One region of the Clostridium sp. B9 genome, then DNA from elsewhere that is predicted to be linked to it. Evidence: a T-box and tRNA genes for the amino acid it is inferred to sense, from the RefSeq annotation. Region 1 holds a T-box; the other regions hold tRNA genes.
The links. A T-box is a leader RNA that pairs with one kind of tRNA and senses whether it is charged. The one in region 1 lies ahead of ileS (isoleucine--tRNA ligase), so its partner is inferred to be a tRNA-Ile.
Positions count from the first base shown of each region.

Region 2: it encodes a tRNA-Ile, which carries the amino acid that the T-box ahead of ileS (isoleucine--tRNA ligase) is inferred to sense. The anticodon was not compared.
Region 3: it encodes a tRNA-Ile, which carries the amino acid that the T-box ahead of ileS (isoleucine--tRNA ligase) is inferred to sense. The anticodon was not compared.

Region 1 covers NZ_JBNWKA010000003.1:3,787,371-3,792,750, reverse strand. The annotation lists gene ACQZHJ_RS17160 (ABC-F family ATP-binding cassette domain-containing protein) at 1-1,905, shown strand, start outside; gene ACQZHJ_RS17155 (DUF1643 domain-containing protein) at 2,069-2,677, shown strand; gene ACQZHJ_RS17150 ((2Fe-2S)-binding protein) at 2,830-3,045, opposite strand; T-box leader at 3,389-3,675, shown strand; gene ileS (isoleucine--tRNA ligase) at 3,772-5,380, shown strand, end outside.
Region 2 covers NZ_JBNWKA010000003.1:115,102-120,481, forward strand. The annotation lists rRNA gene ACQZHJ_RS00655 (16S ribosomal RNA) at 1-619, shown strand, start outside; rRNA gene ACQZHJ_RS00660 (23S ribosomal RNA) at 812-3,717, shown strand; rRNA gene rrf (5S ribosomal RNA) at 3,820-3,937, shown strand; tRNA gene ACQZHJ_RS00670 (tRNA-Ile) at 3,944-4,020, shown strand; tRNA gene ACQZHJ_RS00675 (tRNA-Ala) at 4,026-4,101, shown strand; gene tnpA (IS200/IS605 family transposase) at 4,262-4,717, shown strand; gene ACQZHJ_RS00685 (APC family permease) at 5,356-5,380, shown strand, end outside.
Region 3 covers NZ_JBNWKA010000003.1:2,138-7,517, forward strand. The annotation lists rRNA gene ACQZHJ_RS00070 (23S ribosomal RNA) at 1-2,582, shown strand, start outside; rRNA gene rrf (5S ribosomal RNA) at 2,685-2,802, shown strand; tRNA gene ACQZHJ_RS00080 (tRNA-Ile) at 2,809-2,885, shown strand; tRNA gene ACQZHJ_RS00085 (tRNA-Ala) at 2,891-2,966, shown strand; gene ACQZHJ_RS00090 (HDIG domain-containing metalloprotein) at 3,231-3,734, shown strand; gene ACQZHJ_RS00095 (UPF0182 family protein) at 3,852-5,380, shown strand, end outside.

The DNA of each region.
Region 1 (5,380 bases):
ATAAGTAAGAGCTATTCAGAGAAAATTTTAGCTGATAATGTGTCTTTAGGAATAAATGAAGGAGAGAAGATTGGGCTTATAGGCGTTAACGGAACAGGAAAATCTTCTTTCTTAAAAATAGTTGCAGGAGTTGAAGAACCTGATGAAGGAACTATAACAAAGGCAAATAGAGTAAGAATAGAATATCTTGCTCAAACTCCAGACTATGATGATAACGCAACTGTTTTAGAGCAGGTTTTTAAAGGTAATTCAGATGAAATGAGAATACTAAGAGATTATGAGGAGCTTTTAGAAAAAATAAATAATGGAGAAAGCAGTGATGCTGATTCAGAGAAATTAATAAAGCTACAAGGAAAAATAGATGCTCTAAACCTTTGGGATATGGAAAGTGAAGCTAAGAACGTCTTAACTAAGCTTGGAATAACTAACTTTGATGAGAAGGTTGGAAATCTATCAGGTGGTCAAAAGAAAAGAATAATGCTTGCTGCTGCCTTGATAACACCAAGTGAACTTTTAATATTAGATGAGCCTACAAACCACTTAGATAATGATACTATAAGCTGGCTAGAGGATTATTTAAATAGTAGAAAAGGTGCTCTTTTAATGATTACTCATGATAGATATTTCTTAGATAGAGTAACTAATAGAATACTTGAACTAGATAGAGGTAGACTATTTAGCTATGATGGAAACTATTCAGTTTTCTTAGAAAAGAAGATGGAGAGAATAGCTATAGAAAAAGCTAGTGAAGAAAAGAGACAAAACCTTATGAGAAAGGAACTTGCTTGGGTTAGAAGAGGAGCTAAGGCTAGAACAACTAAACAAAAAGCAAGGCTTCAAAGATTTGATGAATTAGTAAATCAAGAAGGGTTCATTGAAAATGAAAATATAGAAATCTCTGTTATGGGAACTAGATTAGGTAAAAAGATAATAGAGATAGATAATTTAAATAAAAGCTTTGGAGATAAGAAAATAGTTGATGATTTTAACTACATAGTACTAAGAAGTGATAGAATAGGTATTGTAGGGCCTAATGGAATAGGTAAATCAACACTTATGGGAATGATAGAAGGAAAGATAGCACCGGATAGTGGGGAGATAATAAAAGGAGAAACAGTAAAAGTAGCATGTTTCTCACAAGAAGATACTCATATGCATCCTGAAATGAGAGCCATAGATTATATAAAAGAAGCTGGTGAATATCTACAAACTGCTACTGGTGAGAGAATAACTGCTTCTCAAATGTGTGAGAAATTTTTATTTGATGGTACACTTCAGTGGACAATGATAGGGATGTTATCAGGTGGAGAAAGAAGAAGACTTCATCTTCTAAGAGTTTTAATGGAAGGACCAAATGTACTATTACTAGATGAGCCTACTAATGACTTAGATATTGAAACTTTAAATAGACTAGAAGATTATCTAGATGATTTTGGGGGAGTTGTTATAACTGTATCCCATGATAGATATTTCTTAGATAGAATTTGTAACAAGATATTTGCTTATGAAGGTGATGGAAAAATAAATATCTACACTGGAAACTATTTTGATTATCTTCTAACTAAACAAGAAGAAAGTGAAGAAATCAAAGAAAAAGAGGTTGCTGTGGATAAAACTAAAAAGGAAGCACCTGTGGATAAGTCTAAAGATAAGAGTAAAGTGACTAAATTTTCGTTTAAAGAGCAAAGAGAATTTGAAACTATAGATGAAGATATAATGATGCTTGAAGAAAAGATAGAGGAATTAGATGGCTTAATGACTAAGCATGCCTCAGAGTATGGAAGACTTCAAGAACTTATGGAAGAGAAGGCTAAAGTTGAAGAAGATTTAGCTTATAAGTATGAGAGATGGGAATATCTTAATGAATTAGCAGCTCAAATAGAGGAAAATAAGAAGAATAAATAGAATTTATAAAATAAATGGGTTAAACACTTAGGTAAGAAATTAATTTTATATAAATTTGTAGAATTTATAGAAATTCGATTATATACTAAACTAAAGTGAGAATATACTTAGTATTAACACACTAAGTTAATGAACAAGAGTTGGTAAAAAGGGGAGCGCTTTTATGCAAAAGTATTATAAGAATTCAAATAATATAAATGTTTTAGTAGATCATGAAAGTGGGAGAGGTTTTAAAGTAACTTTTCCTGTTAATGAAGAGGGCGAAAGTAATATATTAGTTATTACTAGATCACCTAAATCACATAATATTGAGGATTTAAAGAAAGAATTAAATAGAGCAGTAAAATATTTAGTAAATAATGAAGATGAATTAGGAATAATTAAAGAGGTAAACTTTGTATTCCTATTCCCTGTTATAGAGTATAGCAAAGATGTTATAGAAGAAGTTTATAATACAAAGGGAGAATTATTCCTTTGTGGAAATGATGGATTCTTTGAAAATGGGGAATACTTTAAAAATGATTTAATAATATTTGAAAGCTTGATAAATAGTACACATGTAATTTTTGCTTGGGGAGAACCTTCAAATAAGGTTATAAAAAAAGTTTATGAAAGCAGATTACATTATTTATTAAAGGGATTCAAAGTTGTAAAAAATAATTGTTTTGATGTGAAAAGATTTTATGTTGTAGGGAGCCTTACAAACCAAGGTTATCCTAGACATTATAGCAATTGGACAAAGAGTACGCCTTTAAGTGAATTTGAAATTTAACTAAAAGCAGATTAAGGATAGTTTATAAACTATATCTTAATCTGCTTTATTTTTATTTATATATGTTTTAAGAATAAAAAAAAGAGTGCCGAATTGGCACTCTTTTAGGGAGATACAAAATTAAAACAGTAAATAAGTTTTGCTTAAAAGAATTATTGGTTGTCTTCAATTAATTCTTCAATTTTATCTCTGCATCTACAACCTCTACATGCACCTTGTGTTGCGCCAGTCTTTTCAGCGACAGCTTCAACTGTGTGTGCACCGTTTCTTATAGCCTCTTTTATTTTGGCTCTTGAGATTGCTCTACAGACACAAACTTTAGTCATTTTATCAATTACTTGTTGATTTAAATTATTGTTATCAGTCATACTATTTTCCTCCTATTAAAGTAAAACAGCACGATTAACAAAAGGGAATGGAATGTATTTGATGATTTAATTATAAGTTAGTTGATAAGAAAAGTCAACATTAAATAATAAAAACTATTAATTAGTTTTGTTTATTGATATTATAATTGTTTAATTATCAATAAATATAATGTGCAAATAAAGTTTTTTTATTAGAAATAAAATTTCATTAACAAACTAATTTTAGAGTAATTTTAAATTTTATAGAAAAAGTGAGATTTTATATTATGAAATAAATAAGAAAAGCTTTCAAATATATGGATTTACTTCGTTGACTTTTTAAAAGTGCTATTATATAATTTTTTTAAAGACTGTGAACAGGGCAAGTACTTAAGTAGAAGCTTTTTCAGAGAGTAGTTGGTTGGTGCGAAACTATAAGGATATTTAAGGAAAATCACCTGGGAGTTGGAGGCTGAAAGGAATTAGATTCTTATTAAGTTTATCCCGTTTATCCACGTTATAGGATGCGAGCATAAATAATGTGCTTTTAATTATGCCTATCAAAAACATGCAAATTTTTAATATTTATAATTGAATCAATAGATAGGTTTAAACTTTAGGTGGTATAGCGAATATAACTTCGTCCTTTTAGGATGGAGTTTTTTTATTTTTCAATAAAGTTTTGGCTAAATAATCAATTATAAGTAAATAATTTAAATATTAAAGAAGTAGGAAAGGAGTTTCAATATGTACAAAAAAGTTGAATTACCTAAAGGTTTTGTTGGCGTAGAAAAAGAAGTTGCAAACCTTTGGAAAGAAAAAGATGTAATCCAAAAGAACTTTGATATGAACCAAGATGGTGAATATTTCACATTCTATGATGGGCCTCCAACAGCAAACGGAAAGCCTCACGTAGGACATATCTTAACAAGAGTTATGAAAGATATAATCCCAAGATATAAAGTTATGAAGGGTTATAAAGTAATAAGAAAAGCAGGATGGGATACTCACGGACTTCCAGTTGAACTTGAAATAGAGAAGAAATTAGGAATCTCAGGTAAGCCTCAAATAGAGGATTATGGAGTAGAGAAATTCGTAACTGAGTGTAAGGACAGTGTTTTCACATATGTTAGCATGTGGGAAAAAATGACTGAGCAGATTGGTTACTGGGTAGATATGGAGAATCCATATGTTACTTACCACAACCCATACATAGAGTCAGTATGGTGGGCTTTAAAACAAATGTGGGATAAGAAACTTTTATACAAAGGTTATAAAACAATGCCTTACTGCCCAAGATGTGGAACAAGTTTATCATCACACGAAGTTTCACAAGGATACAAGGATGTTAAGGACTTAACAGCTGTAGCTAAGTTCAAAGTTAAAGGAGAAGACAATAAGTACTTCTTAGCTTGGACAACAACTCCTTGGACTTTACCTTCAAACGTAGCTTTATGTGTAAACAAAGCTTATGACTACGTTGAAGCTAAACAAGCTGATAATGATGAAATCTACATCTTAGCTAAAGATTTAGCACCTAAAGTTTTAGGAGAAGGATTCGAGATAGTTAAAGAGTTCAAAGGTGAAGAATTATTAGGAATGGAATATGAGCAATTATTACCATTCGTAACACCAACTGAAGGAAAAGCTTTCGTAGTTGTTCATGGTGACTACGTAACTTTATCAGATGGTACAGGAATCGTTCATATAGCTCCTGCTTATGGAGAAGACGATAACTTAATTGGAAAGCAAAATGGATTAGCATTCTTAAACTTAGTTGACTTAAGTGGTAACTTTGTTAAAGAAGTAACTCCATGGGCTGGAAAATTCGTTAAGAAATGTGACCAACAAATAGTTGATTACTTAAAAGAAGAAAATAAATTATTCAAAGCTGAAAGACATACTCACTCATACCCACATTGCTGGAGATGTGATACACCGCTTCTTTACTATCCAAAAGAGAGCTGGTTTGTTGCAATGTCAACATTAAGAGACAAACTTTTAGCTAACAATGATAAGATAAATTGGTACCCAGATAACATTAAGAACGGAAGATTTGGTAAGTTCTTAGAGAATGTTATAGATTGGGGTATCTCAAGAGATAGATACTGGGGAACACCACTTCCAATATGGGAATGTGAATGTGGACACAGAGAATGTATCGGAAGTATTGAAGAATTAAAAGCTAAAGGAATAAATGTTCCTGATGGTATAGAGCTTCATAAACCATACATTGATAAAGTTCATTTAAATTGTCCTCACTGTAATAAAGAGATGAAGAGAACAGCAGAGGTTATTGACTGTTGGTTTGACTCAGGATCAATGCCATTTGCACAACTTCACTACCCATTTGAGA
Region 2 (5,380 bases), 3.7 Mb from region 1:
CGGGGCCCCGCACAAGTAGCGGAGCATGTGGTTTAATTCGAAGCAACGCGAAGAACCTTACCTACACTTGACATCCCTTGCATTACTCTTAATCGAGGAAATCCCTTCGGGGACAAGGTGACAGGTGGTGCATGGTTGTCGTCAGCTCGTGTCGTGAGATGTTGGGTTAAGTCCCGCAACGAGCGCAACCCTTGTCGTTAGTTACTACCATTAAGTTGAGGACTCTAGCGAGACTGCCTGGGTTAACCAGGAGGAAGGTGGGGATGACGTCAAATCATCATGCCCCTTATGTGTAGGGCTACACACGTGCTACAATGGCTGGTACAGAGAGATGCAATACCGTGAGGTGGAGCCAAACTTTAAAACCAGTCTCAGTTCGGATTGTAGGCTGAAACTCGCCTACATGAAGCTGGAGTTACTAGTAATCGCGAATCAGAATGTCGCGGTGAATACGTTCCCGGGTCTTGTACACACCGCCCGTCACACCATGAGAGTTGGCAATACCCGAAGTCCGTGAGCTAACGCGTAAGCGAGGCAGCGGCCGAAGGTAGGGTCAGCGATTGGGGTGAAGTCGTAACAAGGTAGCCGTAGGAGAACCTGCGGCTGGATCACCTCCTTTCTAAGGAATACATCTTAGGATAACTAAGATGATAAAAAGAATCTGGATAATATCTCTGTTTAATTTTGAGAGACTATCTCTCAAAATTGTTCTTTGAAAATTGCACATAATAATTTAATTTATAGAAAACAACAAAGCCAAATTGGCAAACCAATTTCTATTCTTTGTAAAATGAGAACTATAACTAATATAGGTCAAGCTACAAAGGGCGCATGGTGAATGCCTTGGCATCAGGAGCCGATGAAGGACGTGATAAGCTGCGATAAGCTTCGGGTAGACGCACATAGTCTGAGATCCGAAGATTTCCGAATGAGGAAACTCACATGGGAAACCCCATGTATCCATAAGTGAATACATAGCTTATGGAGGGTAACCTAGGGAACTGAAACATCTAAGTACCTAGAGGAAGAGAAAGAAAAATCGATTTTCTTAGTAGCGGCGAGCGAAAGGGAAAGAGCCCAAACCGGAAACTTGTTTCCGGGGTTGCGGACATAGCATCAAAGTGGAGGCTATTGTAACTGAAGAGAGCTGGAAAGCTCCACCGTAGAAGGTAATAGTCCTGTAAGTGAAACGAGAAGACCACGAGTTATGATCCAGAGTACCACGAGACACGTGAAACCTTGTGGGAAGCAGGGAGGACCACCTCCCAAGGCTAAATACTACCTGATGACCGATAGTGAAGCAGTACCGTGAGGGAAAGGTGAAAAGAACCCCGGGAGGGGAGTGAAATAGAACCTGAAACCGTGTGCCTACAACCGTTCAAAGCCCCTTATGAGGGTGATGAAGTGCTTTTTGTAGAACGAGCCAACGAGTTACGGTATGTAGCAAGGTTAAGTACTTAAGGTACGGAGCCGAAGGGAAACCGAGTCTGAATAGGGCGACTAGTTGCATGCCGTAGACCCGAAACCGGGTGACCTATCCATGGCCAGGTTGAAGCGAGGGTAAAACCTCGTGGAGGAGCCGAACCACGTTGCTGTTGAAAAAGCATGGGATGAGCTGTGGATAGCGGAGAAATTCCAATCGAACCCGGAGATAGCTGGTTCTCTCCGAAATAGCTTTAGGGCTAGCGTCGAGTATGAGTAGTGGAGGTAGAGCACTGAATGGGCTAGGGGGCATAGCGCTTACCGAACCTTATCAAACTCCGAATGCCACATACTATGAGCTCGGCAGTCAGACTGCGAATGATAAGATCCGTAGTCAAAAGGGAAACAGCCCAGATCGTCAGCTAAGGTCCCAAAGTGTAAGTTAAGTGGGAAAGGATGTGAGATTTCTAAGACAACTAGGATGTTGGCTTAGAAGCAGCCACTCATTAAAAGAGTGCGTAATAGCTCACTAGTCGAGAGATCTTGCGCCGAAAATGTAACGGGGCTAAACTTACCACCGAAGCTACGGGCTTGAATTTAATTCAAGCGGTAGGAGAGCGTCGTAATCGGGCTGAAGTCGTACCGTAAGGAGCGGTGGACTGATTACGAGTGAGAATGTTGGCATCAGTAGCGAGATGTGGGTGAGAATCCCACAGGCCGAAAACCTAAGGTTTCCTCAGGAAGGTTCGTCCGCTGAGGGTTAGTCGGGACCTAAGCCGAGGCCGAAAGGCGTAGGTGATGGACAACTGGTTGATATTCCAGTACCACTACCATCGTTATTATCGATGGCGTGACGCAGGAGGATAGTGTGTGCTAGCTATTGGATGCTAGTCTAAGCACTTAGGCAGTGAAAGTAGGCAAATCCGCTTTCATAATGCTGAGGTGTGATGGGGAAGGTTCTACGGAACCGAAGTACATGATTCCACGCTGCCAAGAAAAGCGTCTAGAGAGAGAAGTAGTGCCCGTACCGCAAACCGACACAGGTAGGTGAGGAGAGAATCCTAAGGCCGGCGGAAGAATTACAGTTAAGGAACTCGGCAAATTGACCCCGTAAGTTCGCGAGAAGGGGTGCCTACGAGAGTAGGCCGCAGAGAATAGGCCCAAGCAACTGTTTAGCAAAAACACAGGTCTCTGCTAAAGCGTAAGCTGATGTATAGGGGCTGACGCCTGCCCGGTGCTGGAAGGTTAAGGGGAATACTTAGCGCAAGCGAAGGTATGAACTTAAGCCCCAGTAAACGGCGGCCGTAACTATAACGGTCCTAAGGTAGCGAAATTCCTTGTCAGGTAAGTTCTGACCCGCACGAATGGCGTAATGACTTGGGCACTGTCTCAACTGTAAATCCGGCGAAGTTGTAGTGCGAGTGAAGATGCTCGCTACCCGCGATTGGACGGAAAGACCCCGTAGAGCTTTACTGTAGCTTAGCATTGAGTTTTGGTATTGTCTGTACAGGATAGGTGGGAGACTAGGAAACTAGGGCGTCAGCCTTAGTGGAGTCATCCTTGGGATACCACCCTGACAGTACTGAAATTCTAACTGGCGGCCATGAATCTGGTCACAGGACATTGTTAGGTGGGCAGTTTGACTGGGGCGGTCGCCTCCTAAAAAGTAACGGAGGCGCCCAAAGGTTCCCTCAGAACGGTCGGAAATCGTTCGAAGAGTGCAAAGGCAGAAGGGAGCCTGACTGCGACACCCACAAGTGGAGCAGGGACGAAAGTCGGGCTTAGTGATCCGGTGGTACCTCGTGGGAGGGCCATCGCTCAACGGATAAAAGCTACCTCGGGGATAACAGGCTGATCTCCCCCAAGAGTCCACATCGACGGGGAGGTTTGGCACCTCGATGTCGGCTCGTCGCATCCTGGGGCTGAAGTAGGTCCCAAGGGTTGGGCTGTTCGCCCATTAAAGCGGCACGCGAGCTGGGTTCAGAACGTCGTGAGACAGTTCGGTCCCTATCCGTCGCGGGCGTAGGAAATTTGAGAGGAGCTGTCCTTAGTACGAGAGGACCGGGATGGACTGACCTCTGGTGTACCAGTTGTTCCGCCAGGAGCACAGCTGGGTAGCTAAGTCGGGAATGGATAAACGCTGAAAGCATCTAAGCGTGAAGCCAACCTCAAGATGAGATTTCCCATAGCGTAAGCTAGTAAGATCCCTTGAAGAACACAAGGTTGATAGGTCGGGGGTGTAAGCATGGTAACATGTTCAGCTGACCGATACTAATAGATCGAGGGCTTGACCAAATTATAGTAAATTAAATTTGATTATGTGCAATTTTGAAAGAACAAAATCTTTCAAAAAATATGTTGACAAATTCTTAGAAATTTGATAACATAATCATGTCATCTGGTGATGATGTTCTCTAGGGTAACACCCGTTCCCATTCCGAACACGACGGTTAAGCCTTTAGAAGCCGATGGTACTGCACGGGAGACTGTGTGGGAGAGTAGGTGGTCGCCAGGTTAGCATGGATCTTTAGCTCAGTTGGTTAGAGCAACCGGCTCATAACCGGTAGGTCCGGGGTTCGAGTCCCTGAAGGTCCACCATTTTTGGGGGTATAGCTCAGTTGGGAGAGCACCTGCCTTGCACGCAGGGGGTCAAGAGTTCGAATCTCTTTATCTCCACCATAAACTCTAAACTTTGGTTTAGAGTTTTTTTATTGTTTAATGAAAACCACTCGCTATGCGAGTGTGTTCAGATGAGCTTTAGCGATGTAATAAAAAACCTCCTTTTGTTAAAATGAAAATAGGTTCGCAGCCAATTTTCGTAACAAAGGGAGGTTTTTAAATGGATACAAACAGTTTAGCACATACAAAATGGAATTGTAAATATCATATAGTATTTGCACCAAAATACAGAAGGAAAGAAATATATGGAGAGAAAAAACAAGAGATAGGTAAGATATTAAGACAGCTTTGTGAATGGAAAGGAGTTAAGATAGTCGAAGCGCACGCTTGCGTAGACCATATACATATGCTTGTTGAAATACCACCAAAAATGAGTGTTTCAAGTTTCGTTGGATTTTTAAAAGGTAAGAGTAGTCTTATGATTTTTGAGAAGTTTTCAAATTTAAAATATAAATATGGAAATAGACATTTCTGGTGCAGAGGATTTTACGTTGATACTGTCGGAAAAAATAAGAAGGCAATTGAAGAATATATAAGAAATCAAGAACAAGAAGATATGATAGCTGATCAAATTAGTATAAAAGAATATATGGACCCTTTTAAGGGTAGCAAGTAAAGAAGTATGCGGCTGGCGGACCAATTTAAGCGTCTTAAGACGCAACGCAAGTAGCATGCCCTTATAGGGCTGAGGAAATACCACCAGCTAAGCTGGTGGATTTTTATTTTGTAAAATAAAATTCATAGTGTTTTGTTTGCATATTTTGTTGTATATTATTTTTATAACCACCTTTTTAAGGTGGTTATATTTTTTATCTTGAACCTGAATCAAGTGTATTTTAGTATAATAATATATGTCATATAAAATGGTTTTAATTGAAAATAAAAACAAATAAATAGGTTCTTTAAATTATATTAACAAAAAATATTGCATAAATACTTATATTTTATAGAAAATATTCGGTTTTTTATTTATAATTATTTATGCTGATTAAATTTTAGATTATTAATATAAGTTTTATGTTAGAAATTTTATACTGATAACTTAATAAACATACTATGTTTATAATTAATAGGTAAAATACTAATAATGTATTTAGAAGAGTGATTAGTAGAAGAGGATGAGCTTCATAATGAATTTTAGTAAGAATGCGAATTTGAAGCTTATATTTAAAGAATAAACTTTTTATATAATACTTAATATATTTTCAGTTAAATGAAAGATTGAAGTTTATTCTATTATTAGGAGGATAGAAGATGGGAAAACCTACATTAAAAAAGG
Region 3 (5,380 bases), 3.8 Mb from region 1:
AACTGAAGAGAGCTGGAAAGCTCCACCGTAGAAGGTAATAGTCCTGTAAGTGAAACGAGAAGACCACGAGTTATGATCCAGAGTACCACGAGACACGTGAAACCTTGTGGGAAGCAGGGAGGACCACCTCCCAAGGCTAAATACTACCTGATGACCGATAGTGAAGCAGTACCGTGAGGGAAAGGTGAAAAGAACCCCGGGAGGGGAGTGAAATAGAACCTGAAACCGTGTGCCTACAACCGTTCAAAGCCCCTTATGAGGGTGATGAAGTGCTTTTTGTAGAACGAGCCAACGAGTTACGGTATGTAGCAAGGTTAAGTACTTAAGGTACGGAGCCGAAGGGAAACCGAGTCTGAATAGGGCGACTAGTTGCATGCCGTAGACCCGAAACCGGGTGACCTATCCATGGCCAGGTTGAAGCGAGGGTAAAACCTCGTGGAGGGACCGAACCACGTTGCTGTTGAAAAAGCATGGGATGAGCTGTGGATAGCGGAGAAATTCCAATCGAACCCGGAGATAGCTGGTTCTCTCCGAAATAGCTTTAGGGCTAGCGTCGAGTATGAGTAGTGGAGGTAGAGCACTGAATGGGCTAGGGGGCATAGCGCTTACCGAACCTTATCAAACTCCGAATGCCACATACTATGAGCTCGGCAGTCAGACTGCGAATGATAAGATCCGTAGTCAAAAGGGAAACAGCCCAGATCGTCAGCTAAGGTCCCAAAGTGTAAGTTAAGTGGGAAAGGATGTGAGATTTCTAAGACAACTAGGATGTTGGCTTAGAAGCAGCCACTCATTAAAAGAGTGCGTAATAGCTCACTAGTCGAGAGATCTTGCGCCGAAAATGTAACGGGGCTAAACTTACCACCGAAGCTACGGGCTTGAATTTAATTCAAGCGGTAGGAGAGCGTCGTAATCGGGCTGAAGTCGTACCGTAAGGAGCGGTGGACTGATTACGAGTGAGAATGTTGGCATCAGTAGCGAGATGTGGGTGAGAATCCCACAGGCCGAAAACCTAAGGTTTCCTCAGGAAGGTTCGTCCGCTGAGGGTTAGTCGGGACCTAAGCCGAGGCCGAAAGGCGTAGGTGATGGACAACTGGTTGATATTCCAGTACCACTACCATCGTTATTATCGATGGCGTGACGCAGGAGGATAGTGTGTGCTAGCTATTGGATGCTAGTCTAAGCACTTAGGCAGTGAAAGTAGGCAAATCCGCTTTCATAATGCTGAGGTGTGATGGGGAAGGTTCCACGGAACCGAAGTACATGATTCCACACTGCCAAGAAAAGCGTCTAGAGAGAGAAGTAGTGCCCGTACCGCAAACCGACACAGGTAGGTGAGGAGAGAATCCTAAGGCCGGCGGAAGAATTACAGTTAAGGAACTCGGCAAATTGACCCCGTAAGTTCGCGAGAAGGGGTGCCTACGAGAGTAGGCCGCAGAGAATAGGCCCAAGCAACTGTTTAGCAAAAACACAGGTCTCTGCTAAAGCGTAAGCTGATGTATAGGGGCTGACGCCTGCCCGGTGCTGGAAGGTTAAGGGGAATACTTAGCGCAAGCGAAGGTATGAACTTAAGCCCCAGTAAACGGCGGCCGTAACTATAACGGTCCTAAGGTAGCGAAATTCCTTGTCAGGTAAGTTCTGACCCGCACGAATGGCGTAATGACTTGGGCACTGTCTCAACTGTAAATCCGGCGAAGTTGTAGTGCGAGTGAAGATGCTCGCTACCCGCGATTGGACGGAAAGACCCCGTAGAGCTTTACTGTAGCTTAGCATTGAGTTTTGGTATTGTCTGTACAGGATAGGTGGGAGACTAGGAAACTAGGGCGTCAGCCTTAGTGGAGTCATCCTTGGGATACCACCCTGACAGTACTGAAATTCTAACTGGCGGCCATGAATCTGGTCACAGGACATTGTTAGGTGGGCAGTTTGACTGGGGCGGTCGCCTCCTAAAAAGTAACGGAGGCGCCCAAAGGTTCCCTCAGAACGGTCGGAAATCGTTCGAAGAGTGCAAAGGCAGAAGGGAGCCTGACTGCGACACCCACAAGTGGAGCAGGGACGAAAGTCGGGCTTAGTGATCCGGTGGTACCTCGTGGGAGGGCCATCGCTCAACGGATAAAAGCTACCTCGGGGATAACAGGCTGATCTCCCCCAAGAGTCCACATCGACGGGGAGGTTTGGCACCTCGATGTCGGCTCGTCGCATCCTGGGGCTGAAGTAGGTCCCAAGGGTTGGGCTGTTCGCCCATTAAAGCGGCACGCGAGCTGGGTTCAGAACGTCGTGAGACAGTTCGGTCCCTATCCGTCGCGGGCGTAGGAAATTTGAGAGGAGCTGTCCTTAGTACGAGAGGACCGGGATGGACTGACCTCTGGTGTACCAGTTGTTCCGCCAGGAGCACAGCTGGGTAGCTAAGTCGGGAATGGATAAACGCTGAAAGCATCTAAGCGTGAAGCCAACCTCAAGATGAGATTTCCCATAGCGTAAGCTAGTAAGATCCCTTGAAGAACACAAGGTTGATAGGTCGGGGGTGTAAGCATGGTAACATGTTCAGCTGACCGATACTAATAGATCGAGGGCTTGACCAAATTATAGTAAATTAAATTTGATTATGTGCAATTTTGAAAGAACAAAATCTTTCAAAAAATATGTTGACAAATTCTTAGAAATTTGATAACATAATCATGTCATCTGGTGATGATGTTCTCTAGGGTAACACCCGTTCCCATTCCGAACACGACGGTTAAGCCTTTAGAAGCCGATGGTACTGCACGGGAGACTGTGTGGGAGAGTAGGTGGTCGCCAGGTTAGCATGGATCTTTAGCTCAGTTGGTTAGAGCAACCGGCTCATAACCGGTAGGTCCGGGGTTCGAGTCCCTGAAGGTCCACCATTTTTGGGGGTATAGCTCAGTTGGGAGAGCACCTGCCTTGCACGCAGGGGGTCAAGAGTTCGAATCTCTTTATCTCCACCATAAACTCTAAACTTTTGTTTAGAGTTTTTTTATTTCTTAAAATTAAGTAACATTTCTATATAATCATAATAATTCTAAAAGTTTTCCACATAAAAATAAAAAAACAAACAATTTATCCACAGAAATTGATTAAATTATCTACATATTAACTAAAAGTAGTGGATAAATATATTTACGGAAAGATAATATATAAATATTATCTTTATATGTTATAATTTACAATATTAATATCTTTAATTTAAGAATAGAAGGTGAAATCCTCATATGACTTATCGAATAAAGCAATTCTTATGGGCTATTTCGGCTAGTTTTAAAGATTTGGATTATAAGTATGTAGAAAAATATTTAAATACTTATGAAATTAATTTATTTAAAAGGTTGAAAAAGAGTGAACAGAGTCATTGTATAAAGGTTTCTAAGGATTGTATTAAATTAGCAAAGGATAAAGGCATAGAGTCAAATAAAGAATTAAACTCATTTGCTAGAGTTGGCTTATTACATGATATAGGTAAGTTAGACTATCCTTTAAATGTAGTAACAAAATCTTTTTTAGTTTTAGGAAAAAAGTTATCAAAAAATAAATTAAGTAAATTTCAAAATATAAAAGCGGTTGATATTTACTATAATCATGGTAATAGAGCATTTAAGTATTTAAGGGAAAAAGAATATAATGAAAAGTTTATTGAAGCTATAGAAAATCACCATTACACAGTTACTAAAAAAAACATGTTATTAGAAGTTTTAAAGCAAGCTGATGATATGAATTAAATCAAACTTTTAACTAATTAGTTATATTTTTTTATTTAATATATGAAATATTAAAATAAGTTTTATTTTAATATAGAAAATTTAAAAATAAAACTTAAAATTTAAGGAGGGGAAATTTTGAAAAAAAAGATACTAAATATAGTTCTTATAAGTATCTTGCTTCTAGTTGTAATTTTATTTGTTTCAACTAATTTTATAATTGATATCCAATGGTTTAAAGAAGTAGGATATGTAGAAGTATTTTTCACTAAGTTAGTAGCTGTATGTAAGTTATTTATACCTATTTTTATAGTATATTTTTCTGTTATAGCTATATATTTATTTACTTTAAAAAATAGTATTAAGAATTTAGTTGGAGAATTTAAATTTAAATCTCTAAGAAAATATTTTATACTTTTAAATTTAGGGGTATCTATTTTAGGTGCTGGAGCTACAGCAGCTACTCAATGGTATAAGATTCTTCAATTTACTAATTCAGTACCATTTGGAGAGGTAGATCCTATATTTAATAAAGACATATCTTTCTATGTTTTTAAACTTCCATTGATTCAATCTATTTTTAGTGCTGCTATTTCTTTAATAGTTATTTTAGCTATTATAACAGTACTTATATTTTTAGCCCTTGGTTTTAAAGATAGTTTCCATAGAAGTGATAATGTTATAAGTATTAATAGTAAGACGGATGGAATTAAGAAATTTGCTGGTAAACAGTTGGCTGTTTTAGCATCTATTTTATCATTACTTATAGGTATAGGTTATTTATTAAAGTCTTATAATCTTGTTTATAGTACAAGAGGAGTTGCTTATGGGGCTAGCTATACAGACGTTAATATAACACTTTTATTTTATAAGGTTATAGCTGTGGCTTGCGTAATAGCTTCTATAGTAGTTTTTGTATCAATATTGAAATCTAAGTTTAGACCTATTATTATTTCTATAGCGGCTATAGCTGTTTTAATAGTTTTAGAGCCTATCATAGCAGTTGTTACTCAACAGGTAGTTGTTAAACCTAATGAAATGGAACTAGAAAAGCCATATATAGCTTATAATATTGATGCTACTAAGAAAGCATTTGGAGTAGATAATATTGAAGTTAAAGAAATGGAACCAAATGAAGATTTAACTGCTGATACTTTAGAAAAGAATAAAGATATCATAGAAAATTTAAAGGTTAATTCAACTGAACCATTATTAAGTTTTTATCAGCAAGTTCAGCTTATAAAGAATTACTATGAGTTTAATGATGCTGATACTGATAGATATAATATAAATGGTGAATACACTCAAATATTTATATCTCCAAGAGAGATAAATAGAGATGCTATGACTACATGGCAAAATAAGCACCTTAGATATACTCATGGATATGGAGTGGCTATGAGTAGAGTTAATACAGTTACAGAAGCTGGACAACCAGATTTTGTTATGAAGGATATACCAACTGTTAATAATACCGATATAGGCTTAGAAAATCCTAGAATCTATTTTGGTGAAGGTGATAATGACTATGTTATTGTAAATACTACAGATGGAGAATTTGATTATCCAACGGGTGATACTGAAAATACATTTAATTATAATGGTACTGGTGGAATGAAAATGACTCCTTTGAACAGAGTTTTATTTAGTATTTATGAAAAGAGTCC